4 regions of the Serinibacter arcticus genome follow, and region 1 is predicted to be linked to each of the others. Evidence: predicted binding sites of a transcription regulator. Region 1 holds the regulator's gene; each other region holds the start of a gene.
The links. The regulator LexA, encoded in region 1, represses DNA repair genes until DNA is damaged. The targets are predictions, from matches to a motif close to TCGAACANNTGTTCGA.

Region 1 (7,250 bases):
GATCGCCGACCGGCTCCTGTCCGACAACGTCGCCCAGCGCCGGGACGTGCTGTGGTGCGACGAGCGCAGCGACGGCTCGAAGCGGCTGTTCGTCGCGCCGCTCGAGGTCGCGGGCCTCGTCGCCGAGAACCTATTCACCGACCACTCCGTCGTCCTGACGTCCGCCACGCTGCGGATCGGCGGTCAGTTCACCCCGGCCGCCCACGACGTCGGGCTGCACGACGCCTCGGCCTACCGCGAGCTGGAGGTGCCGGCGCCGTTCGACTACGCGCGGCAGGCCATCAGGTACGTCGCCTCCTCGTTGCCCGCCCCGGCCGCCGGGGGCGGCGGACCCGAGGCCCTGGCCGAGATCGTGGCGCTGCTCGAGGCTTCGCGGGGTGGCTGCCTCGGTCTGTTCTCCTCGCGACGAGCCGCCGAGCGTGCCGCCGAGCACGTCCGTGAGACCACCGACCTGCCGGTGATGTGCCAGGGCGAGGACTCGATCGGGGAGCTGGTGCGTGCCTTCCGCGAGGACCCCGAGGCCAGCCTGTTCGGGACGCTGTCGCTGTGGCAGGGCGTCGACGTCGCCGGTCTGACCAACCGCCTCGTGATCATCGACCGCATCCCGTTCCCGCGGCCGGACGACCCGGTCGTGCAGGCCCGGTCGGAGGTGGCCGCGAAGCGCGGCGCGAACGCGTTCCTGGCGGTGTCGGCCGCGCACGCCGCGCTGCTGCTCGCGCAGGGCGCCGGACGGCTGATCCGGTCGACGAGCGACCGCGGCGTCGTCGCGATCCTCGACTCCCGCATCAGCACGGCCCGCTACGGGTCGTTCCTGCTCCGCTCGCTGCCCCCGATGTGGCCCACGACGAACGGCGAGATCGCGCGGTCCGCGCTGCGACGCCTCGCCGAGGAGGCGACCCAGGTCCCGGCGGCCGCGGACGCCTAGGCTGGGAGCCATGAGCGCACCCACCGTCCCGCCGCCCTACACGGGCCGTCCCGTCTCCACGGTCGCCATCGTCGGCGCCGGTTCCGTCGGGGCGACGCTCGCCTACGCCGCGCTCGTGCGCGGCGCCGCGCGCCGCGTCGTCCTGTACGACATCAACAAGGCGAAGGTGACGGCGGAGGCCGCCGACATCGGGCACGGCATCGAGTTCATCTCGCAGGCCACGATCGAGGGCAGCGACGACATCGAGATCTGCCGCGACGCCGACCTCGTGGTGTTCACGGCGGGGGCCAAGCAGGACCCTGGTCAGCCGCGGATGGAGCTCGCCGCGAAGACCGTCGGACTGGTGAAGAAGGTGCTGCCGACGCTCGTGGACATCGCCCCGAACGCGATCCACATGATGGTCACCAACCCCGTCGACGTCGTGACCTACGCCGCCCAGAAGATCACCGGGCTGCCGTCCAGCCAGGTGTTCGGTTCGGGCACGGTGCTGGACTCCTCGCGGCTGCGGTTCGAGATCTCCAAGGAGTGCGGCGTCGCGGTGCAGAACGTCCACGCCTACGTCCTCGGTGAGCACGGCGACAGCGAGGTGCCGGTCTGGAGCTCGGCGAGCATCGGCGGCGTCCCGCTGCTGGACTGGCGCGGACCTGGCGGCTCGCCGCTGTTCACGGAGGAGGTGCGGAGTCGTATCGGGCACGACGTCGTGCACGCGGCCTACAAGATCATCGAGGGTAAGGGCGCCACGAACTACGCGGTCGGCCTCGCCGTCACCCGCATCATCGAGGCCGTGCTCCGCAACGAGCACCGCGTGCTGCCCGTCTCCACCCGCGTCGACGACGAGTTCCTCGGGATCTCCGACGTGTGCCTGTCCATGCCGACGATCGTCGACGCCCGCGGCGCCCGGGAGCGCCTGGGGGTCCCGATGAGCCAGCACGAGCTGACGCTGCTGCGCGAGAGCGCGACCCACATCCGCGACGCGGCCCGCTCGCTGGGCTTCTAGCCGGCGGCCCGTCCCCGATCGGCGACGGCGAGCCCAGGACGACGACGGCGCCCCCACCCTCGCGGGTGGGGGCGCCGTCGTCGTGGGGAGGGTGGATCAGATCCGGCGCAGGACCGTGACGACGCGGCCGAGGATCTCGGCGCTGCGCCCGTCGATGGGGGAGAAGGCGGGGTTGGCCGGCAGCAGCCACAGCGCGTCGGGCGTGCGCTTGAACGTCTTGACCGTGGCCTCGCCGTCGATCATCGCGGCGACGATCTCGCCGTTCTCGGCGACGTTCTGGCGGCGGACGACGACCCAGTCGCCGTCGCAGATGGCGGCGTCGATCATCGACTCGCCGACGACTTGGAGCAGGAACAGGTCACCGTCGCCGACGAGGCGGCGCGGCAGCGGGAAGACGTCCTCGACGGCCTGCTCGGCGAGGATCGGGCCGCCGGCCGCGATCCGGCCGACGAGCGGGACGTAGCTGGTGTCGGCGTCGCTCGGCTCCGGGAGCATGACGACGGCGCGGCCCGCCACGTCGTCCCGGCCGCGGTCGGGACCGGGGTCGGGCGTGCTGGCGGCGAGAGCGGCCGCGTCGCTGCGCGGCGTCAGCCCCGGCGCCGCCGAGATCACGGGGGGCTCGGAGACGACCTCCATGGCGCGCGGGCGGTTCGGATCGCGGCGGAGGTAGCCCTTGTCCTCCAGCTGCTGCAGCTGGTGCTTGACGCTGGAGGGCGAGGTCAGTCCGACGGACACGCCGATCTCCCGCATGCTCGGCGGGTAGCCGCGCTCGGCGACCGACGTCCTGATCACCTCCAGCACCGCTCGCTGCCGCACGGTCAGCACTCGGGGGTCCCGCGTCGCCATCTCTGTCTCCCTCGTCGATTCCTGGTCTGCGCCTGCTGTGGTGCCGCCCGACCACTCGTTCCGTCCCGGCCGACGAGGTCGGGCTGACCGGTGGTCGCCCCGGCCCCCGGCGTCGATGTCAGTGGTCGGTGGTGTGCTGCTCGTAGGACAAGCGTACGACTACCGACCGCTCCAGGTGCGACACGTGTTCGAACCGGAGTGTCGACAATCCCGACGCCATGTCCTACTGTATCGAACAGACGTACGACGAACAAAGGTTCGAAGGGAGAAAATCATGAGCACGATCGCGACTTTCCCGGGGCGTGTCGCCCCTGTCCGCACGGGTGTCTCCGCGGCGCGTTCCGCCGCCGATCGCCAGATTCGCCCGGGCGCGGCCCCCACCTCCTCGCGGATGCGCCTGACGCGCCGCGGCCGGGTCGTGCTCGTCGGCCTCGGCCTGGCCGTCGCGGCGGTCGCCGGCTCGGTGGCCGGGCAGGCCGTCGCGGGGGCACCGGCCGTCGAGCAGGCCACCACGACGCTCGTCGTGGCACCGGGGGAGACCCTGTGGACGATCGCCGAGGGCATCACCGCTCCGGGCGAGGACGTCCGCGACGTCGTGGCCGTGATCGCCGAGCTCAACGAGATGGACAGCTTCTCGCTGATGGCCGGCGAGGAGCTTCTGCTGCCCGTCTCCTGACCGGGGACGCCCCGCTCGCCGAACCGGCTGCGGCCGGCGCCGTGGAACAATGGGTCGCCCTCGTCACCCGGCCGGGTGGCACCCGCCACGGTTCGGAGAAGACGTGCACTGCCCGTACTGCCGCAACACCGACTCGCGGGTCGTGGACTCGCGCACGAGTGACGACGGCTCCCAGATCCGACGGCGTCGACTGTGCCCGGCGTGCGGCCGCCGATTCTCCACCGTGGAGACCACGAGCCTCTCGGTCGTCAAGCGCTCCGGGGTGGTCGAGCCGTTCAGCCGCGACAAGGTGGTCGCGGGTGTGCGCAAGGCGTGCCAGGGCCGACCGGTGACCGACGACAGCCTGGCGCTGCTCGCCCAGCGCGTCGAGGAGAGCGTCCGAGCCAGCGGCGCCGCCGAGATCGACGCGCACGACGTCGGGCTGGCGATCCTCGGTCCGCTCCGCGAGCTCGACGAGGTCGCCTACCTGCGCTTCGCCTCCGTCTACCAGGACTTCGCCTCGCTCATCGACTTCGAGTCGGCCATCGCGGCGCTCCGAGCGGACCACGAGGCCCGTCGGACGGCGGCGGGCGGTGCCGCGACCGCCGACGACCCCGACGCCTCCGACTCCTCCGACGTCTCGGGCGCCGGGGCGGACCCGTCGTCGGCCGCGGACGACGGAGCGGCCCGACCGGAGGCCTGACGTCGCATTTCCCTGGCGTCCCCGACTCGGGCGCGCCATGCTGGACGAGACGGGACCGAGCTGGTGCCCGTGGACGAAGGGAGCACGTCATGACCGCGCAGAACGACGAGACGCCGACGCAGAAGGACACCGGGACGTCGGACGCCGAGACCACGGCCGGCGCCCCGACCGACGACGTCAAGGAGCGCTTCCGGGCCGCCCTCGAGGCCAAGCGTGCGGGGCAGCAGACCCGCGGCGGGGGCGCGCAGGACAGGGACCAGCTCGCGGGTCACGCCAAGGACGGCGCCCACGGTCACAAGGTCTTCCGCCGCAAGTCGGGCTGAGCCCGGTCCGAGCGTCGACCCGTCGGCGACGGCCTGCGGGCGAGGGCCTGCGGGCGACGACCTGTACGCGACGATCCCGGGGGCGTCAGCCCAGCTGGCGCACCCGGATCGTCGTCGGCAGGGCCTCGAGCTCGGCGATCACGGCACCGGTGACACCGCCGACGACGTCGGTCACCGCGTAGCCGAACTGGCCCCACGTGCCGAGCACCTGGTACTCGACGTTCGCCCCGCTGTCCGCGAGCGAGTCGTTCAGCTGGGCCATCACGCCCGGGACGTTGCGGTGCAGCAGCACGATCCGCTGCGAGCCGGGCTTGGGCGGGTCGAGCACGAGGCCCGGGATGTTGACGGAGAGGTTGGTCGCCCCCGTGATCGAGTAGTCGCGCAGCTTGGTCGCCACGAACTGTCCGATGTCGTGCTGAGCCTCCTCCGTGGAGCCGCCGATGTGCGGCGTGAGGATGACGTTCGGCAGACCGCGGAGCTCGCTGCTGAAGTCGTCACCCTTGGACTTGGGCTCGTGCGGGAAGACGTCGACGGCCGCGCCGGCGAGGGTGCCGTCGAGGATCCGTTCGCGCAGGGCGGCGTAGTCCACGAGGAAGCCGCGCGAGAGGTTGAGGAAGATCGCTCCGTCACGCATCGAGGCGAACTGGGCGGCGCCGAACATCCCGGCGTTCCCGGGGCGGCCGTCCACGTGCAGCGTGACGATGTCGGACTCGGCCAGGAGGGCGTCGAGCGAGGGCAGCCGTCGGGCGTTGCCGAGCGCGAGCTTCTCCGCCGTGTCGTAGAACACGACGCGCATGCCCAGCGCCTCGGCCACCACGGACAGCTGGGTCCCGATGTTGCCGTAGCCCACGATGCCGAGCGTGCGACCACGCACCTCGTGCGCGCCGTCGGCGGACTTGTTCCAGACGCCCTTGTGGAGCGAGGAGTTCTGCACCGTGAGGCGGCGCGTGAGCGCGATGATCTCGCCCACCGCGAGCTCGACGACGGAGCGCGTGTTGGAGAACGGTGCGTTGAAGACGGCGACGCCGGCGTCCGCCGCGGCCGTCAGGTCGATCTGGTTGGTCCCGATGCAGAAGGCTCCGACGGCGTCGAGGGAGGACTCCGCGAGGACCGCGGCGGTCACCTGGGTCTTGGACCGGATGCCGAGGACGGACACCCCCTCGAGCGCGGCGGCGAGCTCGGACTCGTCGAGCGCGCCCTTGGCGGTCGTCACGTCGTAGCCGGCGTCCTCCAGGAGCGACACGGCGAGCGGGTGGATGTTCTCGAGAAGCAGGGCGCGAGGCACGTGCCCATTGTCACCCCGCCGCGCCGGGCGCCCAAATCAGGAGCCGGGCAGTCCCACGGGCTGGTTGCCCACGAGCGTGAGGCTCCTGGTGGGACGGGTCATCGCGACGTACGCGTCACCCCGAGCCATGCTGCCGACGTCGAGCGCCACCACGGCGTCGAACTCCAGTCCCTTGGCCGCGACCGGGTCGAGCACGACCACCGGGGCGGTGAGGTCGACGGTCCCGGTGACACCGAGGCGCTCCCGCAGCCCGGCCAGCTGTGCGCGCGGGGCGATGACCGCCGTCGTGCCGCCGAGCTCCCGCGAGCGCGCCACCTCGTCCTCGACCGTCCCCTCGGAGATACGGAGCGCTCCGTCCAGGTCGCGCGCCGAGACGACGGGCGAGGCGGTGAGCTCCACGCCGTCGCGTTCGGCCGCGGCGCGCAGGACCGCGGTCGCCGCGTCCATCACGCTCGCGGGCGTGCGGTAGTTGATCGTCAGCTCGGCCTGGCGCCAGCTCCCGCGGACGACGGCGTCGAACACGTCCGACCACCGGTCGGCGCCCGCGCCGGAGGACGTCTGACCGGTGTCGCCGACGACCGTGAAGGACCGGCTGGGGCAGCGGCGGAGCAGCACGCGCCACGCCATCGCGGACAGCTCCTGCGCCTCGTCGACCACGATGTGGCCGTACGTCCACGAGCGGTCGGACGCGGCGCGCTCGGCAGTGGTGAGCACGGGCCCCGTGTCGGCGAACCGGGCGGCCAGGGTCTCGGCCGAGACCATCCCGCCGCCGGCGCCGGAGGCCTGCATGGAGTCGCGGGCGTAGGCGATCTCGGCACGCTGCTGCGCCTCCGCCTCGGCCTCGGCGCGGGCCCGCTCGGGGTCGATGCGTTCGCCGATCAGCTCGGCGGCCTCGTCGATCAGCGGAACGTCCGCCTCGGTCCAGGGCGCCCCGCGGTCGCGCTGCAGCAGCGCCCGGTCGGCCCGGGACATCGACGGCGCGGCCTCGAGGAGACGGTGGGGCTTGGACCACAGGTCACGCACGAGGCCCTCGGGCGTCAGCGGCATCCAGGCGAGGTTGAGGTGGACGCGGACGTCCCGCTCGGACCGGATGTCCTCCGTGATGCCGGCGAGGTCCTCGCCCGAGACGTCGCTGCCGAGCTGGGCGGCGTACTGGCGGGCCAGCGTGCTGAGCATGGTGCGCACGAAGACGGTGCGGGCACCGTTGTGCGGCTGGTGCGCGCGGCGCGCCCGCGACCGGGCGGCGGCCACGTCGTCGGGCCGGATCTCGAGCTCGTGGGAGCCGACGCGCACGGTGATCGTCTCGGCGGGCACCCGCTGCCGGGCGGCCACGGCACGGGAGATCACGCCGGCCATCGCGGCGCGGCCCTTGACCCGCGCGACGGCGGGGTCCTCCGGCGCCGACGCGACGACGTCGGGCAGCAGGCTGGCCATCGTCGTCGAGACGACGCCGGTCTCGCCGAGCGCGGGCAGGACGCGCTCGATGTAGGTGAGGAAGGCGTCGGACGGGCCGACC
Region 2 (7,250 bases), 1.9 Mb from region 1:
TCGCCGGCGACGGTCTCGCCGTGCACGCCCGGGCACTCGGCGCTGGCGTCGAGCTCGGCATCGGCGGCCTCGAGGAGACGGGCACCCGTGCGGCCCTCGTCCGTCCCCTCGGTCACCACGAGGTGCCCCGCCTGCGTGGCGACGGCGACGCCGTGGTGTGCGGACGGCGTCGTGAACGTGCGGGTGGGCTCGACCTCGTCGTGCTCGAGCGCCTCGGTCCAGCCGTCGGCCGGGACGACCGTGATCTCGCCGGTGCCGTCGTCGAAGAGCGCGGTCAGGCCGTCGTGGACGACGACGTGGCCGGGTGTCTCGGCGGCGACCAGCACGTCGTGGAGGGCGGGCTCGGCCGTGTAGTAGTGCGAGTGGTCGCCGTGCGCCTGGCTCCAGGTGCCGGCGTCGAGGAACGCCCAGCCGCCCTGCGTGGAGACGGCCACGTGGCGGCCGTCGCCGGCGTCGGACAGGCGGTTGAAGCCGTCGAGCGGGAGGTCGGCCTCGACGTCGAGCGACGTGGCGTCCAGCACGAGCACCCCGCCGTCGTAGGTGAGGGCGACGCGGGGGTCCGGGCGGCGGCCTCGGTGGCCCCGGCCTCGTGCTCGTGGCCGTCCTCGGCGTGGTCGCCGTCGGTCTCGGCGGGATCGGCGGACTCGGTCGACCCGGCCGTCTCGCTGGAGGCCTCGTCGGTGGGCGAGGCGGAGTCGCCGGAGCCCGGGCTGCCGCAGGCGGAGAGCACGAGCGCGAGGGCCGCGAGGGAGGCGCCCGCCGCGAGAGCGCGGCGAGGCGTGGTGGCGGTGGTGCTGGACATGGAGTTCCTGGCCCGGGTGGGCGCGCCTTTCGTGGAGGGGTGATTGCTGGTGGTGACGATAACGACTATGAGAACGGTTATCAAACTGCGGTCAGGCTGCGGCGTCGCCCCGGTAGAGGTCGGCGGGGGAGCCGAGGTAGGGCTCGAACGGGTCCTCCCGCCCGAGCCACGTCGCCGGCCCCGCGGCCATCTCGACGTCGTCGAGCAGCGCGCGCTCGAAGGCGCGCCGGACGGCCTCGGCGCCCGGTCCGACGCCCGTGACCTGCAGCGCCGTGCTCGGCTCGGCCTCGTCCCACGTGCCCGCGACGCCGACGCAGACCGTGCCGCCGAGCGCCTCCCACCCGCACACCGCATCGGGGCGGTTCGGGAGCCAGAAGCGCCCGCGGCTCACCGTTCGAGCGGTGGCGAGCTCGCTCATCGTCGCGAGGACGCGGTCGGGGTGGAAGGGGCGCGAGCTGTGGAGGTCGAGGGTCCACACGTCGGCGGGGCCGGCCTCGAGCGGGGGCGTCGCCGGGGCGGTGGCCGTGAACCGATCGGCGGGATCGAGCGTCGCGGGGTCGTGACGACGGTCGAGGTCGACGGGGTCGTGGCTCCCGGCCAGCGCAGCGTCGAGCCAGGGGTGGCAGAGGTCGTCGTGACGGGTGGAGCGCGCCCAGCGCAGGGTGTCCGCGAGGGCGGCGCCCTGCGCGGAGGCGGCCGGGGCGTGCGCGGCCGGGGACTCGTGGTCGAGCAGGATGATGTCGGCGGAGACGAGGTGGGACAGGAGGGCGTCGTCGCCGTCGAGGAGGTCACCCTCGATCTCGGCGGCGTTCACGACGGCGACGGTCGCGCCCAGCCGCACGCCCGCCAGGGGTCCGTCGGGTCCGGCGTGCCCGTGCAGGATCCGCGTGGCCGGCAGGATCTCGGCGCCCAGCGGCAGGGCGAGGACGATGCCGCGCGGTTCGCGCGCCAGCAGGTCGGCGATCGCCGGGATCGCGTCCTCACGCAGGGCGCAGCCGGCGCACGCGTGCTCCATCGGGATGATCTCGTCGCTCCCGGGGCCGCGCGGATCGACGACCCGGCGTCGCAGGACGACGTCGTCGCCCCGCTGCTCCAGGTCGTGGACCACGGCGAGGACGTCCGGGTGGTCGAGCAGGGCGGTGACGAGCGCAGCCTCGCGCTCCGCGGGATCGGTCGCGGCGAGGACGACGACGGTGGTGGGGGAGGTCATGCCGTGAGCGTAACCCTTGACGAGAATGATTATCAATATCTAGTATCGAGGCATGACAGCAACCTGCCAGCTCACGGGTGCCGCCCCCTCCTTCGGGAAGCAGGTGTCGCACTCGCACGTGCGCACCTCCAGGCGGTGGGACCCCAACCTCCAGCGCAAGCGCTACGTGGTGCCCTCCCTCGGGCGCACCGTCACGCTCACCCTCTCGGTGCGGGCCATCCGGCTCATCGACCGCATCGGTATCGAGGCCGCCGTCGTCCGCATCCGCGCCCGGGGAGGGAAGGTCTGATGGCCGGCCGTTCCCAGGACGTGCGACCCGTGATCAAGCTGCGGTCCACCGCGGGCACGGGCGTGACCTACATGACCCAGAAGAACCGGCGAACGACGCCGGACCGGCTCGTGCTGCGCAAGTACGACCGCGTGGTGCGGCGCCACGTCGAGTTCCGCGAGGAGCGCTGATGGCCAAGACGTCGAAGGTCGCTCGCAACCTCCAGCGCCAGGAGGTCGTCGCCCGGTACGCGGACGTCCGCCGCGAGCTCAAGCGCGCGAGCGTCGACCCCGCGCGTCCGGCGGCCGAGCGGGAGGCCGCGATGCGGGCGCTCCACCGGCTGCCCCGGGATGCGAGCCCCACGCGGGTGCGCAACCGGGACGTCACCGACGGTCGTCCGCGCGGCTACTACCGGAAGTTCGGGCTCTCGCGGGTCTCGCTGCGCGAGCGCGCGCTGCGGGGCGAGCTGCCCGGTGTCACCAAGTCGAGCTGGTGAGTCGCATCCGTCTCGCCGGCGTTCTCACGAAGGATCCCCATGAAGAAGGACATCCACCCCCCGTACGGCGACGTCGTCTTCCGTGACGTCTCCGTGCCCGAGGGCACCCCTGGTCGCGAGTTCCTCACCCGCTCGACCGCTGCTGCGTCGACGACCGCCACGATCGAGTGGGGCGACGGCCGAACCTACCCGCTCGTCGAGGTGCAGATCTCCTCGGTGAGCCACCCGTTCTACACGGGCCGCCAGAAGATCCTCGACACCGCCGGCCGGGTCGAGAAGTTCAACCGCCGGTACGGCCGAACGGGGGCCGCCTCGTGAAGGTGAGGGCGTCGTTGCGGTCGCTCGCGCAGAAGGACGGCTCGATCGTGGTCCGTCGCCGAGGTCGCGTGTTCGTGATCAACAAGAAGAATCCGCGCTGGAAGGGCAGGCAGGGCTGATGGCGGTTCCCAAGCGGAAGCTCTCGCGCTCCAACACCCGGTCGCGCCGGTCGAGCTGGAAGGCGACGCCGGTCGACCTGGTCCCCGTGCGGGCGGCCTCGGGGGAGTGGGTGCGAGTGCCGCGACGCCTCGCCCGGGCCGTCCAGCGTGGGCTCGTCGTCCCGGACTGAACCGCTCTCCGACCCGGGGGTGGTCGCCGTGCTCTGGTTAGCCTGGAGCGCATGGCCACCCCCGAGTTCATCCTCGAGCTGCGCCGGCACATCGGCACGGCGCCGCTGTGGCTCACCGGTGTGACCGCCGTCGTCCTCCGCGAGCGGGCGGGCGATGGTGGCGACGCCGTGGGTTCCGACGGCGGACCGCGCGCCGCCGGCCTCGAGGTGCTGCTCGTGCGGCGGTCCGACACCGGGGCCTGGACCCCGGTCACCGGCATCGTCGATCCGGGTGAGGAACCCGCCGTCGCCGCAGCTCGCGAGGTCCTCGAGGAGGCGGACGTCGTCGCGACGGCGCAGCGTCTCGCCTCGGTCTCGGTCACCGCTCCCGTGGTCTACGGCAACGGCGACCGGACCCAGTACATCGACCTCACCTTCCGGTTCGGATACGTCTCGGGCGATCCTCACCCCGCCGACGGAGAGAACACCGACGCCGCCTGGTTCGACGTCGCAGTCCTTCCGCCGATGTCCGACGGCATGCGCGCCCGGATCGACGACGCCCTGCCGGAACGAGGTGAGGCGCTCTTCGCCGTCTGACGTGCCGGAGTCGCATCGCTGTCTCGCCGCGCCGAAACCCTGGCGACGCGAGCTACCAGAGCGACGCGGGCTCGCCGCCGCCGGGTGGTGGCCGACCCGATCGGTCCACGGTCGTCCGGGAGGTGGGGGCGGCCGGTGCCCGAGGCCCGTTCGTGCCGGCCCGCCGATCGTCGGTCCCTCGACCACCGGTGGGACGACCGCCGCTGGTCTCCGCGCCGCCACCGATCCGTTTCGTGCGGGGGACGAGCAGGGCGTCGGCCAGGCGTGAGGTCGCGCCGATGCGACGACCGTCGGCAGCGGCGAAGACGAACCCGCCTCGGACGGGCAGCACCGAGATGTTGTGCCGGTGGACCTGGTGGTGGTGTCGCGAGCACAGGGTGACGCCGTTCTCCAGCGAGGTCGGCCCGTCGTTCGCCCAGTGGTGGATGTGGTGCACCTCGCACCAGGTCGCCCGCAGGCTGCAGCCAGGGAACTGGCAGTGCCGGTCGCGGGTCAGGATCGCCCTCCGGAGGTCGCCCTCGAAGGTGCGCATCGACTGTCCGACGTCGAGGGGTGAGCCGTCGGCGTCCAGGGCGACACGCTGCAGCAGGGCGTCGCACGCCAGCACGTCCAGTGCAGCGAACGGGATCAGCGTTCCGTCCTGCAGCTGGGCGAGCGGCGGTTCGACAGTCAGCCCGGAGGCGCGGAACGCGGTGCCCGAGCGCCCGGCGCCGTCTCCGACCGCCCCGCCCGCGTCCGCCACCGCGGCCGCTCCAGCCTGCGCCGCGAGGCCGGCCTCCCGCTGCCCGCACATCAGGCGCCGACGTTCGGTCAGCAGGAGCCAGGTCGCGATCGGGACGAGGATCGACAGGTGGGGTCGCACCTGGGCGCCGCCCTTGTGCGATCCGCACGACAGCGCATGGTCGGCGAGCCCCGCGAGAGCGTCGGCGCGGCGCTGGTCGGGCGAGCGGTCGTCGTCGCCGGCGGGTACGGGGGTGACGGCGTCGAGCGCGGTGCGGAGGGTCTCGCCGGCGACCACGTCGAGCAGCCCCTCGATCCGGATGCCGCCCTCGCGCGGACTCAGCCGGACGAAGCGTCGCCGCTGCACCTCCTCGTGGCCGTGGTCGGCGGAGTCGGCCTCCAGCGAGGCGACGAGCGCTCGCAGCTGCTTGCGCGTCTCCGGTACGGACAGGGTCGACGCCGCCTCGACGATCTCCTTGCTCGCTGTGAGCACCCGCTCCCGGGCTCGCTCCGACGCCTCGCCGAGCACGTCCCCGATCGCGCGGACGTGCTCGATGCTGACCGCGCCCGCCGCGGCGGCCTCGCGGATCGCCGGCAGCTGCACGAGCGTCTCCGCCGTGCGCTCCTCGCCGATCGACGCCCCGCGACCCTGGCGCGACGTCCGCCCGCGCCACTCGGTGTAGGTCACCCCGGCGTCGCTGCCCTCCCAGGCGCCGGCCCGCTGGATCCGCGCGGCGAGGTCGGCGCGTGCGAGGCCGATGACCGTCGCGGTCTCGTCCAGCAGCCCGAGCGCCTCGCGCAGCTCCGCCGCGCTCCCGGCGCCCCCACCATCAGCTCCACCCCCGCGAACCGCCCCGGCCACCTCGCCGGCCGCATCCTTCGCGCGACGGGCCGTCCTCAGGACCGCACCCGGAAGCGGAACCAGCGCCCTCACGACCTCCGCCACCACCTCAACCACCCCCGCCCCGTCGTCCGCCGAAACCCGCCCGACTCGAACTGATGTTGTAACGCTACGCCCGACCACCGACATCGACCTGGCGGGCCCTCGACCCTGTGGACAACAGGCGTACCGTGAGCCATCCGCTCGACCCTCCGCGACGAACTACGGACATGGACACGACCCGACCCCAGCGCGACGGCGACAGCGACGCCTCCCCGTCAGCCCCGCCCCCCACCTCGACGATCTGGCTGCCGGGCCGGTGGCTCGGTGCGCTCACGGGCGTGGTCGTGGTCGGACTTGCGCTCGCCGTCGCCGAGCTGCTCTCGATCCTCGGCGACCGGGTGCAGCTGCTGAACCAGTTCAGCTCGCCGCTGCTGGCCGTCGGCGCCGCCTTCATCACGCTCACGCCCGAGTGGCTGAAGCAGTTCGCGATCGCCACGTTCGGCGAGCAGGACAAGGTCGCGCTGCAGGTCGGCATGGGCGTCACGGTGCTGATCGCCGCCGCCGTCATCGGTCTGGTCGCGCGCCGCAGCCCGAGGGTTGCGGCCGTCCTGCTGGCCGCGTTCGTCGCGATCTGCGGAGTCGCCGTCCTGACCCGCCCCGCCGCGGTCGGGGTCATCGACCTGCTGCCCTCGATCGTGGGCGGCGTCGTCGGCGTCCTGGTGCTGGGCTACCTCTTCCGTCGTCGCGAGGTCGCGGCCCCCGCCGCACCGGTCGACCCCGATGTTGAGCCCACCCCCCAGGACTACCCGTCCCGCCGCACCACCACGCCGGTGATGGACAGCGCGCTCGGTCGCCGTCGCTTCCTCAGCCTGGTCGGCATCACCGCGGCCGCGGCCACCGCCGCCACCGCGATCGGCCGCTTCCTCCCCAGCTACGCCGACGTCCAGGCGAGCCGCGACGCCCTCCAGGTCCCGTCCGCCACGCCGCAGAGCTTCCCCGACGGCCTCACCCTCGACACCATCGAAGAAGCCGTCGACGGTCAGGGCGCGTTCCTCACGCCGAACGAGGACTTCTACCGCGTGGACACCGCGCTGACCCTGCCGAACATCACGGCTGACGACTGGTCGCTGAAGATCCACGGCCTCGTCGACCGCGAGCGCACGCTCACCTACGACGAGATCGTCAACCTCCCGCTCGTCGAGCGCACGATCACCCTCACCTGCGTGTCCAACGAGGTCGGTGGCGGGCTCGTGGGCACCGCGACGTGGATCGGCACGCCGATCAAGGACCTGCTCGAGGACCTCGGGCCGAGCTCGGACGCCGACTGCGTGCTCTGCACCAGCATCGACGGCTTCACCCTCACCGCCCCGCTCGAGGCGCTCGTCGACGGCCGGGACTCGCTCCTCGCCGTCGCCATGAACGGCGAGATCCTCCCGCAGCGCAACGGCTTCCCGGTGCGCATGGTCGTGCCCGGCCTGTACGGCTACGTCTCGGCGACGAAGTGGATCGTCGACATGAAGGTGAGCAGGTTCTCCGACGAGGTCGCCTACTGGACCCAGCGCGGCTGGGCCGAGCAGGCGCCGATCAAGACCGCCTCGCGCATCGACGTCCCGCGCGGCTTCAACCAGGCCGCCGTCGGCGACGAGGTCGTCATCGCGGGTGTCGCGTGGGCGCAGCAGCGCGGGATC
Region 3 (7,250 bases), 490 kb from region 1:
GGTTCGAGCGAGTCCAGCGGGTCACCCGGGTGCTGAACGAGCCGGCGCTCGTGCACTGGAACCTCGACAAGCGCTATCTCGCCGAGCTGGCCGAGCGCGGGATCGGCGTCGTCCCGACCTCGTACGCGACCACGACGGCCGAGGTCGCCGCGGCCCTGGCCCCCCACGGCGCCGGCTGGGTGGTGGTCAAGCCGTCCGTGTCGGCGGGGGCCCACGACACGGCACTGGTGCGGGCCGACTCCCCCGAGGCGGCCGAGCTCACCGGACGCATCGTCGGCCGCGGCGCGACCGTGATGGTGCAGCCCGAGGTGCCGGAGCTGTCGCACGGGGCCGAGAAGGCGCTGTACCTCGTCGACGGCGAGCTCACCCACGCCGTCGCGAAGGGCGCCCTGCTCGAGCGCGGGGGCGGCTTCATCGGCGGGGTCTACCAGGAGACGCCGCAGCTCGTGCCGACGACCGACGACGAGGTCGCCTTCGCCGGCGCGACGATGGCGGCCATCGCCGACGCGACCGGGTTGGAGACCCCGCTGTACGCGCGGATCGACACGGTGCTCAGCGCCGAGCACGGCCTGGTGCTGCTGGAGGCGGAGCTGTTCGAGCCGACGTTCAACCTCCACCTCGTGCCGGAGGTCGTCCAGCGCTTCGCGGCGGCCGTTGCCGCGCGGGTGTGAGTGCCGACCGGGGGTGATCACGGCCCAGCTGTGATTGGGGCCCAGCTGTGAGTACGGCCGGGCGCTGGTGGAGGGCGGCCGCCCGTCGTCAGTGGCGGTGCGCGCCCTCGGCGAGGCCGCGCAGGGCCTCGACCTCGGCGGCGGCGTCCTCGGCCTTGTAGACGGCCGACCCGGCGACGAACGTGTCGGCCCCCGCTTCGGCGGCGCGCTCGATCGTCTCGCGCGAGACCCCACCGTCGACCTGGATCCAGAGGTCGAGGTCCTGCTCGGTCACGGCCCGCCGCGCGGCGCGGATCTTCGGCAGCATCGAGTCCAGGAAGGACTGGCCACCGAAGCCGGGCTCGACGGTCATGATCAGGAGCATGTCGATCTCGGGCAGCAGCTCGAGGAACGGGTCCACCCCGGTCGTGGGACGCAGTGCCAGCCCGGCACGGGCACCCTGACGACGCAGCTCGCGCGCGAGTCGGATCGGCGCCGCGGCGGCCTCGGCGTGGAACGTCACGGACTGCGCCCCGGCCTCGGCGTAGGCGGGCGCCCACCGGTCGGGGTCGGCGATCATCAGGTGGATGTCGAGCGGGACCGGGCTCACGGGGAGGATCGCCTCGACCACCGGCAGACCCCACGTGAGGTTCGGCACGAAGTGGTTGTCCATCACGTCGACGTGGGCCCAGTCGGCCCCCGCGATCTTCGCGAGCTCGCCGCGCAGGTCGGAGACGTCGGAGTTCAGGATGCTCGGCGTGATTCGGATTCCCACACCGGCAGCCTAGTCGGCGGCGTCGTGAGCCGGTCGGGCTCATCGTCACGCTCCCAGCGGGTAGGCGTTCCACGTCTGCTCCGGCCGGGCCGACCAGGGTGACGTGATCCGGAACGGTCGCGACGGCCCCGGAGCGGTCGAGGACGTGCGTTCCACGACCCAGCGTCCGAGGTGGACGGCGTGGTGGTGGGCCGGACACAGCAGGCAGGTGTTGCCGCTGGTCGTCGGCCCGCCGGCCGCCCAGGTGATCACGTGGTGCCCCTCGGTCCAGGTCGGCGGGATCGGGCAGCCGGGGAACAGGCAGCCGCCGTCGCGGGCGATGAGGGCCTTGCGCAGCGCGGCAGGGACGAGCCGCTGCTTCGTTCCCAGGTCCAGGAGCTCGCTCCCACCCCCGAGCACGACGGGGATGACGTCGGCGTCGCACGCCAGCCGACGGAGCAGGCCCGCAGGGACGGGACCCGCGTGCGGCAGGAGGCCCTGACCGGTCCGCGCGGAGGTCGGGGCGTGCGGGCGCGTGTCTGCGGCACCTGGAGTCGGCAGATGTGGCGATGGGGTCGGGGTCGGGGTCGGGGTCGGGGACGGAGCAGGCGCCGAGTCGGATGCCGGTGGTGGCGGTTGGCCCGCCGCCTGTTGGACGGCGTCCGCCAGGCTGAGGCCCGTACGGACCTCGAGGTCGGCCAGCCCGATGGTGACGAGCAGCTGGGGCGGGAGGCCACCCACCGAGGGAAGGACAGCGCTGCGGAGGGCTGCCTGGCAGGCAGCCACCAGGGCGTCGAGTATGCGCTGGGGACGCGTGCGGTCGTCCCGGACGTCGGATCCCACCTCGGGGCGACGTGCCGTCGCGGCCGGTCCCGAGAGGGCCGGCGCGGACCGTGCTGGCGGCACGGACGGTGCCGACGGTACTGACGGCTCGCGCGGTACGAACGGAGCAGACGGCGGGGAGAGGACGGACGGCGTGGCGGGCTGCACCGGTGTCGGTACCGCGGCGCGCGGGTTGCTGCCGGCGTCGAACACCGTCATCAGAACCTCGGCCTGGACGGCGTCGGCCCAGATGTCGAGGTGGGTGAGGCCACGCCGGGTGGCACCCACCGTCACGCCCTGGCGACGGAGCGCGTCGCGTTCGCCGGGCTCGGCACCGTCCGGATCGAGCAGCGAGATCAGGCGCCTTCCCACGCGACGCAGGGTCTCGGGATCGAACGTCCTCGCGTAGCCGACGAGGGTTCGCTCGGCGTCGTCGACGACCTCGGCGGCGGCGACGTCCCGGATCTCGTCCGGCGCTCGCAGCACGACCTCGATTGCCTCGGGTCCGGGCGCAGCGGCGGCGCGACCCGAGGGATCCTCGGACGCGCTCTGCTCCCCGTCGGCGCTGCCGACGACGACCCCGCGCTCCGCGTCGTCCACTGTGCCCAGCCCGACCGCGAGGGAGGCCGCGATCGGTCGGAGCTCTCCCCCGGTCATCGCCCGTCGAGGGAGCACCGCGGAGGCCGCGCGGATCCGTCGTCGAGCCTCGTGTCCCGAGATGCGCAGCCGGGACCTGAGGAGGTCGCACCCCCGCCGGAACGGGACCTGCGGATCGCTGGTCGGTCGGACCGCCGGCGATTCGGACTCGACCGCACCGGCCGCCCGCACCTGGAGCCGGTACAGGACCCGGGCCACCTGCTCGACCCGCTCGGCGAGCTCGCACGCGTCCACCACGTCCCCCGCGTCGAGGGCGGCGGTCAGGACCGCCTCGGCCGCGCCGAGATCGGCGAGGCAGGCGTCGAGCCTGTCCTCGCAGTCGTCGCGGTGAGCGTTCGTCATCCTCGATTCTATCGAACACTTGTGCGTATTCCAAGATCTGCAGGCAAATCTACATCCACAGATTACTCACCAAGGAACCAGCACCTCGCGCGCCTGGGGACAGTCCACGCCCGCGCAGGCCTCCCGTTCGGGCCTGCCCCACCCGAGCCCGGGATCACCTCACCGAGGCATCGATCCAGTACCGCCGCTTGACCACCCCGTCGTCACCCGAAACCACGTCCTCGAGAACCCCGCCGCACCGCTCGATGACGGCGGCCGAGCCCTCGTTGTCGTCGTCGCACGTGACGAGCACGCGTGCGACCCCCAGATCGCCCAGGCGCTCGACGGAGAGCTGGAGCATCCGCGAGGCGTAGCCGCGGCGACGATGCTCGGGCGCCACGGCGTAGCCGACGTGCCCGCCGACGGCCAGCAGGTACGCGTTCAGCTCGTGTCGCACGGACACCCGACCGACCAGCACGCCGTCGACCTCGGCGACGAGGAAGTCGGATCGAACGCGTCCGGGAGGGAGATCGACGCCGTCGGCCTCGCGCTGCACCTGGGCCAGCAGGACGGGCCAGTCGCCGTCGGCGAGCAGGAAGGTGAACCCGTCCGCGCGCAGCTGCTCGTGGATCCGCCGGAGCACGACCTCGTCGGTCCCGGTCGGCGGCCGCAGGACCAGCCGGTCAGCGGCCGACGACCCCACGCCCACGACTCCCACCCGTCCGATCAGACCCGGCGCAGCAGCGCCAGGAACATCGCGTCGGTCCCGTGCCGGTGCGGCCAGAGCTGCACGTACGGTCCCGCCAGGCCCTCGACGGGCCGTCCGACCACCGCGTTCACCGCCGCGACCGCGTCCAGCACCTCGACGTCCTCCCGCGAACGGGTCACGGCTTCCACCACGGCGCGCGTCTCCGCGACGTGCGGCGAGCACGTCACGTACCCGACCACTCCCCCGGGTCGCGTCGCGTCCAGCGCGGCGTCCAGCAGCTCCCGCTGCAGCAGCGCGAGCGGCTTGAGGTCGGCGGGCGTCCGCCGCCACCGGGCCTCGGGTCGACGCCGGAGCGCCCCCAGGCCGGTGCACGGAGCGTCCACGAGGACGCGGTCGAACCGGCCCGGGTGGGCCGTGCCGAGCTCGCGACCGTCCCACTGCACGACGTCGAGGAGCTCGGGCGGCAGCGCCTTCACGCTGCGCTCCACCAGCCCCACGCGGTGCGGCTGGACCTCGCCGGCGACGAGCACGCTCGGTCGGTCCAGCGCCCCGAGCGCCGCGAGCTCGTCGGTCCGCTGGGCCAGCACGGCGCCCAGCAGCGCACTCTTGCCGCCGGGGCCGGCGCACACGTCGGCCCACTGCGAGTCCCCGTCGGTGACCGTGACGCCCGCGAGCGCGAGCGCGACGAGCTGGCTCCCCTCGTCCTGGACGCCCATCCGGCCCTGTCGCACGGCCGGCAGCGCGTCGGGGCTGCCGCCGGCCAGACGCCACGCCGTCGGGGCGAGGCCGGCCGGCGTCACCACCCCGTCCTCGACGGCGTCGGTCAGCTCGCGCTCGTCGACCAGGCCCGGCCGGGCGACCAGGGTCACCGCCGGGGCCGCGTTGTCGGCCTCGAGCAACGCGACGAGCTCGGCCTCGAGCCGGCCGGCCGGGGTACCGCCGTCGAGCGCCAGGCTCTCGCGGAGCGCCCGGACGATCCAGGCCGGGTGGGCCAGTCGCTGACCGAGCAGGTCGTCCGCATCGGTGGTGCGCTCGGCCATCCGACGCTCCCACTCGGCGGCGTCGGCGCGCGTCACCTGGCGCATGACGGCGTTCGCGAACGAGGCGGCGCCCGGCGACACGTTGGCGCGGACCAGGTCCACCGTCTCCGAGACGGCCGCGTGCTGCGCCACCCGCATCCCGAGCACCTGGTGCGCGCCCAGCCGGAGCGCGTCGAGGACGCCGGGGTCGATCGAGGTCAGCCCGCGGCTCGAGCACATCGCGAGGATCGCGTCGTAGCGACCGCGCAGCCGGAGCGTCCCGTAGGCGAGCTCGGTGGCGAAGCCGGCGTCGCGCCCGCTCAGTTCGCGCTCGGCCAGGAGGCCCGGGAGCACGAGGTTCGCGTACGCGTCGGACCCGGCGACGGCGCGCAGGACGTCGTAGGCCGCCTGCCGGGACGGGTCGATGCGCGTCGTCGCGCCGCGGCCGTTCCCGCCACGGGCACCGCCGGGACGCCCCCGACCCCGCTCGCCCGCGCCACCGCGCTCGTTCCGTCCGCCGCGCTCGCCCGCTCCGCGCTCAGCCACGGTCGACCCCCTCGAACGCCGACCCCTGTTCCAGCCGGGCGCCGCGCGCCCAGGCGGCCGCGGGCATCCACGCCTTGCCGGCCGGGGCGACCTCGCCGAGCAGCACCGGCGTCGTGCCGGTCCCCACGTGCACCTCGTTCTTGCCCGCCCGCACCTCACCCGGCGCGAGCGCGATCTCACCCGACACCGACGCCCCCGACACCACAGGCACCAGCACGACCGGCCCCACCTTCACCCGCGTCCCCGCGAGCACCGTCCACGCCCCAGGAGCCGGCGTCATCGACCGCACGAAGCGGTCGACGGCGACGGCGGGCAGGTGCCACGGCACCTGCGCGTGCGCGACCTCGAGCTTGGGGGCGAGGCTGACGCCGTCGTCGGGCTGCTCGGTCGGTGACGCCGACCCGTCCGCCAGCGCGTCCAGGCTCGCCAGCACGAGCGGGACGCCCGCGACCGAGAGCCGGTCCAGGAGGTCGCCGCTGGTGTCGCGCGGTCGGACGCCCTCGGTCATCGTCCCGATCACGGGACCGGTGTCGAGCCCCGTGGTCAGGCGGAACGTCGTCGCCCCCGTGATCTCGTCGCCGCTCCGCACCGCCCACTGCACGGGCGCGGCACCGCGCCACGCGGGCAGCAGCGAGAAGTGCAGGTTGATCCAGCCGTGCGTCGGCACGTCGAGCAGCGTGGCCGGGACGAGCGCGCCGTAGGCGACCACGACGGCGACGTCGAGCTCGAGCGCCTCGATCGCGGCCACCGCCTCGGGGGTCCGCAGGGTCGGCCACTCCAGGACGTCGATGCCGAGCTCACGAGCCGCGTCGGCGACGGGCGAGGGCTCCTCCGCGCCCCGGCGCGAGCGGCGGGCCGGCGGGCGGGTCAGCGCCGCGACCACGGTGTGGCGGGCGGCCAGCGCCCGGAGGGTCGGGACGGCGACGTCGGGGGTTCCGGCGAAGAGCACGCGCAGCGGTGAGGTCACCGGCGCAAGTCTAGGCGGGCGGATCGATCACGACGCCGAGGCCGGCGAGCTCCCGGCGCAGCGAGGCCGCGTCCGTGAAGACGTGACCGTGCAGCCCGAGAGCCCGGGCCGCCTCGACGTTCGCGAGGCGGTCGTCCACGAACAGGGCCCGCGCGGGTGCGACGTCGAACCGGTCGAGCAGGTGCTGGTAGATCGCGGGATCCGGCTTCACCAGACCCAGGTCGCCCGACACCACGATCGCCTCCAGCTCGTGCATCGCGGGCACGGCGACCCGTCCGTGGGGGAAGGTCTCCGACGACCAGTTCGTCAGGCCGAGCAGCCGGAGGCCGCGCGCCCGCATCTCGCCCACCAGCTCCGGCATGCCGGGGACCGGCCCGGTCAGCGTCGTGGCGAAGGCCTCCGCGTACCGCGCGAGGAAGCCGGCGTGCTGCGGCCACGCGGCGGCGACCTCCTCCTCCAGGGACGCCCAGGTCTCCCCCGCGTCCGCGCGGAGGTTCAGGGCGTGGAAGTCGATCTCGGCGGCGACGGCGTGCCACGCCTGGGCACTCAGGTGGGGGTGCGCGCGCTGCGGTTCCCAGTCGACCAGCACCTGGCCGAGGTCCAGCACGACGGTGTCGATCTCGCTCTCGCTGCTCACGGCATCCATCCTCACAGGTGCCGCGCGCCCCGTCGTCACGAGGTCGCAGGTCCGCCCGTCACAGGTCCCGAGGGTCGACGACGACCCGGACCGGGCCGCGCCGCTTGTGGGCGCTGCGCACCCCGAGCGCTTCCTTGACCGCGCGGGACAGGGCCGCGCCGTCCGCCA
Region 4 (7,250 bases), 680 kb from region 1:
TCGAGCATCGCCTCGGGCGCGAGGGACGTCGGCCGGTCGCTCACCTGGCCGTCGCCGATCTCCACGACCCGCCAGACGCCGTCGGACCGCCTGGCGAGGTCGACCGTGACGAACGGGAGCCCGAGCGCCGCGACCGTCGGCGCGAGCGCGGCGACGGCGGCGGCCGCCTCGGCCGAGCGGTCCACCTGCGGGGTGTCGGGGTGCGCGCCGGTGGTGACGCAGCGGCCGTGGGCCCACCACGTGCGCACCTCGTCGGGCTCCAGCTCCTCGAACCGGCGCAGCACGAGACCGCCGACGAAGGCGTCGTCGCGCAGCTCGAGGAAGCGCGAGGCGACGTTCCAGGCGGCGTCGGCGTCGGCCGCGTCCGGGACGTAGGCGGCCTCGACCCAGTGGTGCTTCATCGACTTCGTCCAGTCGCGCAGGACGGCGGGACCCGGCCCGAGCCGGCGCGCGGCGGCCTCGAAGGCCTCGCGCCCCGGCCCGACGGTCCACTCGCTCGCGGGCGTGTGCTCCCGGATCGCGTCGTACCAGCCGGGCAGCTCGTGCGCGCGGGCGAAGGCGACCGGGCTCGTGACGAGGATGACGCCGCGGTCCGCGAGAGCGGCGGCGGTGGCCGCGTAGCGGTCGGACGTGAGCATCCAGCCCCGGTAGACCGCCCGACGAGGGGTGTCCGCCACGTTCGCCGGGACGGTGCGGACGCCGTCGAGCTCGCCGTCCGGGCGCGCGAGCGCGTCGTGATCCACGAGCGCGACGGCGAGTCCGGCCTCGCGCGCCGCGAGCGTCTCGGCGGCGAAGTGCTCGTCCGGGCGGCGCGGGTTCAGCACGTCGGACGGGATCAGGAGCAGCGGCTCGGTCATGCGTTCAGGGTGCGGCCCCGGGTGCGGGGGATCAAGGGGATTCTGGGGCGGGCGTCGTGGCCGGGTCGGGGGGCGGGCCGGCCGAGGCGCGGGTGAGGTGCCAGCCGAGGGAGGTGACGACGACGACGGCGACGACGCCGACCACCGCCGTCGTCGAGGCGACGTAGGCGAGTCGCCACAGCGGCCCGCCGGTGGCGACACCGGCGCCGGCCGCGACGACGAGTGAGGCGAGCACGCCGGCGACGGCGAGGCGGCGCCACCAGCGGGCGCGGTGGCGGGAGGTGGTGCGGGTGTCGTTGGCGCTGGCGCTGGAGCTGGAGCTGGTGAGTGTGCGGCGGGGGAGGCGGGCGAACCAGATCGCGATGACGACGAGGCCGAGCACGCTCGAGCCGTCCTGCAGCCAGGTGTACAGCGACGTGCCGCCGACCCGGGTGGTGAGCCAGCCGACCGCGTCGACGCCCCAGCGTCCGTGGTGGGTGAAGGCGTCCCAGACGACGTGGGTGAGGACGCCGAGCGCGAGCGCGGCGACCGTGAGGGCGAGGCGGGCGACGGGGGAGGCGGCGGTGGCGGCGGTGGTCGTGCGAGTGCGGCCGGGGTGGTGGGAGGCGGCGGGGTAGCGGGAGGCGAGGGCGACGGGGGAGAGGTCGGAGGCGGCCGGTGCCACGAGGAACCGCCAGCACGCCCAGACGAGGCCGGCCAGCGCCGTCGTGACGGGGAGCCACGCGAGCGAGTGGGTGATCTCGTACAGCGGGGCGACGGGGACGAAGAGCCGGAGGTCCGGGGTCATCGCTCCGACCGCGACGGCGCTGGCGGGCAGGGCCGTCCGGCGCAGCGGGATCGCGACGACGGCGTGGCTGACGGTGAACGGCACGTCCTCGACGCTACGTCGTGGATGTTGCCGCGCCGGGTGCGGCGTGTGTCGGTGAGGTGAGCGTCGGCGTCAGCCGGCGGCGGCCTCGGACTTCGCGGCCTCGCGGGCGGCGATCCGCGCCTGCACCTCGGGGCGGCGCAGCGGGGGAAGCACGGTCGCGGGCTTCTGGCGCTCGGGCAGCTCGTCGAGGAGGTCCCGGGTGAGGTCGGCGACCGCCGCGACGGTGCGCTCGAACGCCTCCGCGGTGACCTTGGACGGGTGCGTGATCCCGGTGACCTTCCTGACGTACTGGCGGGCGGCGGCCTCGACCTCGTCGTCGGTGGCTGGCGGCTCGAGGCCTCGGAGGAGGGTGACGTTGCGGCACATGCCAGCAGGGTCCGCCCGACGGTGAGGCTGGGTCAAGGGAGCGAGGGCCGGACCAGCGTGCTCAGCGCGGCGCGGGTGCGGCGGACGTGTCCACAGATGTCGTCGAGGCGCCCTGGATGTCACTGATCGACGCTACTCTTTGTACAGACGTTCGAATCAGGGCGGCGTCGTCCCGGTGCGGAGATGAGGGAAGGGGTGGTGGCCGTGGCTGCTGAGCTGGTTCCGCGCGATCCCGACGCCGAGCCCGGGTCGACGGCGTGCGACGCGCTGGTCTGGACGGCGGAGCGCGTCCGAGTCGCGGTCGCCGATCTGACGCGGGCCGTCGCCGGTGCGGAGGCGGCCGTCGCGGCTCTCGAACGGTCCGACGAGGACGACGCCGGCGCAGCTCGCGGTTCTGCCGGTGGTCTCGGTGCGGCTCCGGCGGGCGATCGGGCTGGCGTTCGGGCAGGCGGTCGGGCGCTCGCGGCGGTGGCGCGAGGCAGGGCGCGGGCTCGTCGCGGCGAGGCGCTGACCGCCACCCTGCGGGTGCTGGACGAGTCCGTCTCGGTGCTGCAGGCGGCGCGGTCGGGCGTGGTCTCCATGGCCAAGGCCGACGGGTCCTGGCGCACCGGGCGGGCGCGGACGTTCGCGGAGTGGCGAGCGCAGGCGACCCGGCAGGGCCGAGGTGCCGCGACGGCCGAGGAGCGCACCGCTGACGCGCTGGCCCAGCTGCCGCTCGTGAAGGCGGCGACCCAGGACGGCGCGGTGACGATGGGGCACGCCGAGGTGATCGGCCAGGTGCTCGCCGGAAGCTCCGAGCGGACCCGCGAACGCATGGTGGCGGTCGAGCGGGAGCTGCTGGCGGCCGCGACCGCCGTGACGCCCCCGGAGCTGAGAAGGAGCCTCACGGCGATGGCCTCGGCGATGGAGGCGGACAGTGCCGACCACGGCTTCGGTGCGGTCCGTGCCCGGCGGTACCTGCGGTTGTCGTCGAAGGACGGCGGGGTCAGGATCGAGGGCCTGCTGGACCCGGTCGCCGGCGAGACGCTCCGTACCGCGCTCGACGCTCTCAGGCCGGTCCCGGCCGCGGGGGACGAGCGCACGGGCGAGCAGCGCACGGCCGACGCGATCGAGGCGATGGCGAGCAACGCCCTCTCCTCCGGTGCCTACAAGGCGGGGGCACAGGTCCGTCCGCACCTGTCGATCCTCGTCCCGGCGGACACCTGGCTGCTGCTCACGGTTCGACGTCGTCAGCTGTGCGCCTCCGCCGGCGGCGAGCGCGCCGGACGGTCGGGCGCGGCCTTCGCCGCCAGTGGCCTGGACGTCGAGCCGCAGCTGGCCCAGCTGCAGGACGGCACGCTGATCCCGTTCGCGGCGCTCGACGTGCTGGCGTGCGACGCCCTGCTGCAGCGGGTGGTCCTCGACGCCGAGGGCTCCCCGCTGGACGTCGGTCGTACGCAGCGCACGTTCCACGAGGACCTGCGTCGGGCGATCCTGACGAGGGACCGGCACTGCCAGTTCCCCGGCTGCACCCTCCGGGCGACGTGGTGCGAGGTCCATCACCTGCAGTTCTGGGAGAACGACGGTCCGACCTCGCTCACCAACGGGATCACGCTGTGCTCGCGGCACCACCACGCCGTCCACGACGACAACCTGACCATCGCGATCGTCCGCGGCGGGTTCGCCTTCACCGATGCCGCGGGGCGGCCCCTCGGCACGACGACGCGGCTGGCAGACCGACTGCTCGTCCCGCGGCGATCCGATCCACCGTTGTCGCAGGAGACGCCGCCGCCGGTCCTGACCGCGACCGGCGGTCGAATGCGGGAGGAGATGCCGCCGAGGGACGGGCCGGGCGGAGGTCCGCCCGGCGTCGGGCGGGACGAGGCCCGGTTCGGCGGGGAAGACGGGCCAGGGCCGGACGATGCGCTCCTCTGAGCGTGCCGTCTGGCGCCGGGCTGCCCCGGTGGGCGCCGGGGGGCCGCCCCTAGAAGGTCTGCCTCTCCCACGGCACGGCGGTGCGCCACCCGTCGAGCTCGAAGGCCCACTGCGTCGCCAGGGCGTGGGCTGCCCGGACGTCGGGGACCGTCGCACCGAAGTGCTTGTCCGGGCTGCCGTCGCGGAACTCGACGAGGTAGCCGTCGTCCGTGCGTGCCGACTGGAAGTAGACCTGGTCGACGTCGGGCACCCGCGTGATGATCAACCATGCGGAGTAACCCGCCTCGATGTCCCGGCCCGTCGATCAGCCCAGCAGTGCCTGGCGGACCGGCTCGAGCTTGGCCTCGGTCTCGTCGAGCTCGGCGCCAGGGTCGGACGCCGCCACGATGCCGCAGCCCGCGAACAGGCGGATCCGGTGCGGGTCGTCGGGGTCGAGGGCGCCGCAGCGCAGCGCGATGCACCACTCACCGTCGCCGTCGGAGCCGATCCAGCCGACCGGGCCGGCGTACCGGCCCCGGTCCATGCCCTCGATCTCGCGCACGAGTCGGACGGCGTCGAGGGTCGGTGTGCCGCCGACGGCCGCGGTCGGGTGGAGCGAGGCGGCGAGCCGCAGCGAGGACGGACGGTCGCCGTCGGGGCCCCGCTGCAGGACGGCGGTGACATCGGTGGCCAGGTGCATGACGTTCGGCAGGTGCAGCACGGACGGCACCTCGGGAACGTTCGCGCTCTCCACGAAGGGCGCGAGCGCCCGGGCCAGGGACTCGACCGCGAACTCGTGCTCCTCGAGATCCTTGGAGGAGCGGGCGAGCGCGGCCGCGTGGGCGAGGTCGCGCTCGTCGTCGCCCGTGCGGCGGATGGTGCCGGCCAGCACGCGGGAGGCGACCAGTCGTCGCTCGCGGCGGACCAGCATCTCGGGGGTCGCGCCCACGAGGCCGTCGACGGCGAAGGCCCAGGTGGTCGGGTAGGCGTCCGCGAACCGGGTGACGAGCGCGCGGGTGTCCAGCGGGGTCGCGGAGGTGGCCCAGACGTCGCGGGCCAGCACGATCTTGGCCGCCTCGCCGGCGCGGATCCGGGCGACGGCGTCGGCCACCTTGGCCTTCCACTCCGCCGGCGTGGCCGCGCCCGCGGCATAGGTCACGTCGGTCGGGAAGGTGAGGGCGTCACGCGGGCCGTCGAGCGTGAGCGGGGCGGCCCCCTCGGGATCGATCGTCGTCACCCACGAGACGCCGGCCCTCCGGCCCACGAGGATGCGCGGGACGACGAGGCTGCCGCCGGCGGGGTCGCCGTCGTCGAACGCGAACGCCCCGAACGCCACCAGGCCGCTGCCCGGGACCGCGACGTCGTCGCGCACGTCGGCCGCGCGGCGGAGCTGGGTGAACCAGGCGTCGGCGTCGACCATCCGCGCGGAGCCCGCGGTGTCGGTCCGTGCCGCCTCGCCCCACGCGACCATGCCGTCGCCGCGCCGGACCCACGTGGCGACGCCGTCGCTGGTGGGCAGCAGGTCGAGCAGGTCACCGGGATCCGAGATCGCCGTCGTGCGGACGGTGAGCGCCGGGACGGGCAGGCCGGTGACGGCGGGGGCGGGAGCGGACATCGCTGCCAAGGCTACGCCCGGGACGGCGACCCGATCCGGGGATCCGACGTGGCGTGCGGCACGTCGGACCGGGCGGGCGTGCGACCGGGAGACGGGTGGCGAGCCGCCGTGTCAGGAGATCGGCTGCAGGTCCCCGTGCACGACGACCTGGTCGGGGGTGAGCCACGGGGAGACGGCGTCGTGGATGGCCGCCAGCGTCGCGGGGTCGGCCACGACGACGCTCACGTCGAGCACCCCGACGCCGAGGCCGGAGAACTGCCAGCCGATCCGCTCGCCGAGGTCGACGACCGCACGGTTCGCCGCCTGGAGGTCGGCGTCGGTGGGAAGGTCCTGCGCCGCGACGCACAGCCAGCCCGGCCAGACCTCGCGCAGGGTGGCGTGCGCGGCGTCGGCGTCGGCGTCCTCCGCGGACGAGGAGAGCACGACGTTGTACTCCTCCGAGCTGAACCCCTCCGGGCTGTGCCCCTCGGAGTAGGAGGCGAACATCGAGACGTACCCGGGAAGCGTCTGCGCCGCCTCGACGAGCGCGTTCTGCGCCTCCCAGGCCATCGGATCGGCCGCAGCGACCTCGTCGCCGCCGCGCCACGGGTCGGTGCAGAGCGGTTCGAAGGAGGCGGACCCGAACGCGTCCCGCGTCTCCTCCTCCGTCAGCGGGGACTCGGCCGAGGCGGGACGGGTGAGGGTCAGGGTGCCGTCCCGGTAGGTACCGACCAGGTGGGCCCGCCCGGACGTGATGCCGTCCGCGGAGGAGACGTCGGGGACGTCGTCCCAGTCGAGCCCGTCGACGGCCGGTCCACCGCACGGGGGCGAGGGGTAGATCGCGGCCATGGGTCCGATGCAGAGCACCGGACCGCTGCCGTCGCGCTCCTCGATCCCGGCGTGCACGTGGTACTCGACGCCGTCGTCCTGCCCGCCACCGGCGGGCGGGTCGGCGGACCCGGGCGGCTCGCCGGACCCACCGGGCGCACCGCAGGCGGTCACAGCGGTCAGCGTGATCAGGGCGGCCACGACGAGCGGGCGGGGGGTCGTCCTCATCTCGTCACTGTGCCACCGGCCCACACGGTCCGCACGCCGGTGCGTGGGAGGATCGAGCCATGGCTCGCGCTCAGCTCGACAAGGACCCTGCCGACGTCGCCGGGATGTTCGACGACGTCGCCGGTCGCTACGACCTCACCAACGACGTCCTCTCGCTCGGCATGGACCGCCTGTGGCGGCGCGCCACCGTGCAGGCGGTGGACGCGAAGCCGGGGGAGCGCCTGCTCGACCTGGCCGCGGGCACGGGGACCTCCACGGCCGCGTTCGCCGACCGCGGGGTCGACACGGTCGCGTGCGACTTCTCCACCGGCATGGTCTTCGAGGGCAAGCGTCGTCGGCCGGACCTGGCGTTCGTCGCGGGGGACGGCACGGCGCTCCCGTTCGCCGACGACACCTTCGACGTCGCGACGATCTCCTTCGGGCTGCGCAACGTCAACCCGACCGTCGTCGGGCTGCGCGAGATGCTGCGGGTGACCAAGCCGGGCGGCCGCCTCGTCGTGTGCGAGTTCTCCACGCCGCCGGTGAGGGCGTTCGGGGCGCTGTACCGGTTCTACCTGCGCAACGTGCTCACGCCGATCTCGCGTGCGGTGAGCTCCAACCCCGAGGCCTACGA

Region 2: a site for LexA is predicted at 5,671-5,686, ahead of C8046_RS12975 (HNH endonuclease signature motif containing protein). Genes of this name have one in related genera too.
Region 3: a site for LexA is predicted at 3,237-3,252, ahead of C8046_RS19090 (HNH endonuclease signature motif containing protein). Genes of this name have one in related genera too.
Region 4: a site for LexA is predicted at 2,234-2,249, ahead of C8046_RS07690 (HNH endonuclease signature motif containing protein). Genes of this name have one in related genera too.

The regions. Positions count from the first base shown of each region.
Region 1 is NZ_PYHR01000002.1:980,951-988,200, reverse strand. Features, by position in the region: gene C8046_RS04510 (ATP-dependent DNA helicase) at 1-925, shown strand, start outside; gene C8046_RS04505 (L-lactate dehydrogenase) at 936-1,922, shown strand; gene lexA (transcriptional repressor LexA) at 2,019-2,768, opposite strand; gene C8046_RS04495 (LysM peptidoglycan-binding domain-containing protein) at 3,043-3,444, shown strand; gene nrdR (transcriptional regulator NrdR) at 3,548-4,126, shown strand; gene C8046_RS04485 (DUF5302 domain-containing protein) at 4,216-4,449, shown strand; gene serA (phosphoglycerate dehydrogenase) at 4,535-5,734, opposite strand; gene C8046_RS04475 (HelD family protein) at 5,771-7,250, opposite strand, start outside.
Region 2 is NZ_PYHR01000002.1:2,890,086-2,897,335, forward strand. Features, by position in the region: gene C8046_RS12930 (hypothetical protein) at 1-845, shown strand, start outside; gene C8046_RS12935 (GTP-binding protein) at 894-2,012, opposite strand; gene rpmB (50S ribosomal protein L28) at 2,065-2,301, shown strand; gene rpmG (50S ribosomal protein L33) at 2,301-2,471, shown strand; gene rpsN (30S ribosomal protein S14) at 2,471-2,776, shown strand; gene C8046_RS12955 (type B 50S ribosomal protein L31) at 2,816-3,094, shown strand; gene ykgO (type B 50S ribosomal protein L36) at 3,091-3,213, shown strand; gene rpmF (50S ribosomal protein L32) at 3,213-3,383, shown strand; gene C8046_RS12970 (NUDIX hydrolase) at 3,435-3,959, shown strand; gene C8046_RS12975 (HNH endonuclease signature motif containing protein) at 4,012-5,541, opposite strand; gene C8046_RS12980 (molybdopterin-dependent oxidoreductase) at 5,790-7,250, shown strand, end outside.
Region 3 is NZ_PYHR01000002.1:493,935-501,184, forward strand. Features, by position in the region: gene C8046_RS02385 (ATP-grasp domain-containing protein) at 1-671, shown strand, start outside; gene rpe (ribulose-phosphate 3-epimerase) at 760-1,425, opposite strand; gene C8046_RS19090 (HNH endonuclease signature motif containing protein) at 1,471-3,225, opposite strand; gene C8046_RS02400 (GNAT family N-acetyltransferase) at 3,380-3,922, opposite strand; gene C8046_RS02405 (RsmB/NOP family class I SAM-dependent RNA methyltransferase) at 3,931-5,478, opposite strand; gene C8046_RS02410 (methionyl-tRNA formyltransferase) at 5,471-6,433, opposite strand; gene C8046_RS02415 (HAD family hydrolase) at 6,456-7,082, opposite strand; gene C8046_RS18300 (primosomal protein DnaI) at 7,141-7,250, opposite strand, start outside.
Region 4 is NZ_PYHR01000002.1:1,661,093-1,668,342, reverse strand. Features, by position in the region: gene C8046_RS07705 (ATP-grasp domain-containing protein) at 1-857, opposite strand, end outside; gene C8046_RS07700 (DUF4184 family protein) at 889-1,728, opposite strand; gene C8046_RS07695 (DUF2277 domain-containing protein) at 1,798-2,094, opposite strand; gene C8046_RS07690 (HNH endonuclease signature motif containing protein) at 2,299-4,008, shown strand; gene C8046_RS07685 (hypothetical protein) at 4,058-4,273, opposite strand; gene C8046_RS07680 (isochorismate synthase) at 4,313-5,602, opposite strand; gene C8046_RS07675 (hypothetical protein) at 5,714-6,637, opposite strand; gene C8046_RS07670 (demethylmenaquinone methyltransferase) at 6,697-7,250, shown strand, end outside.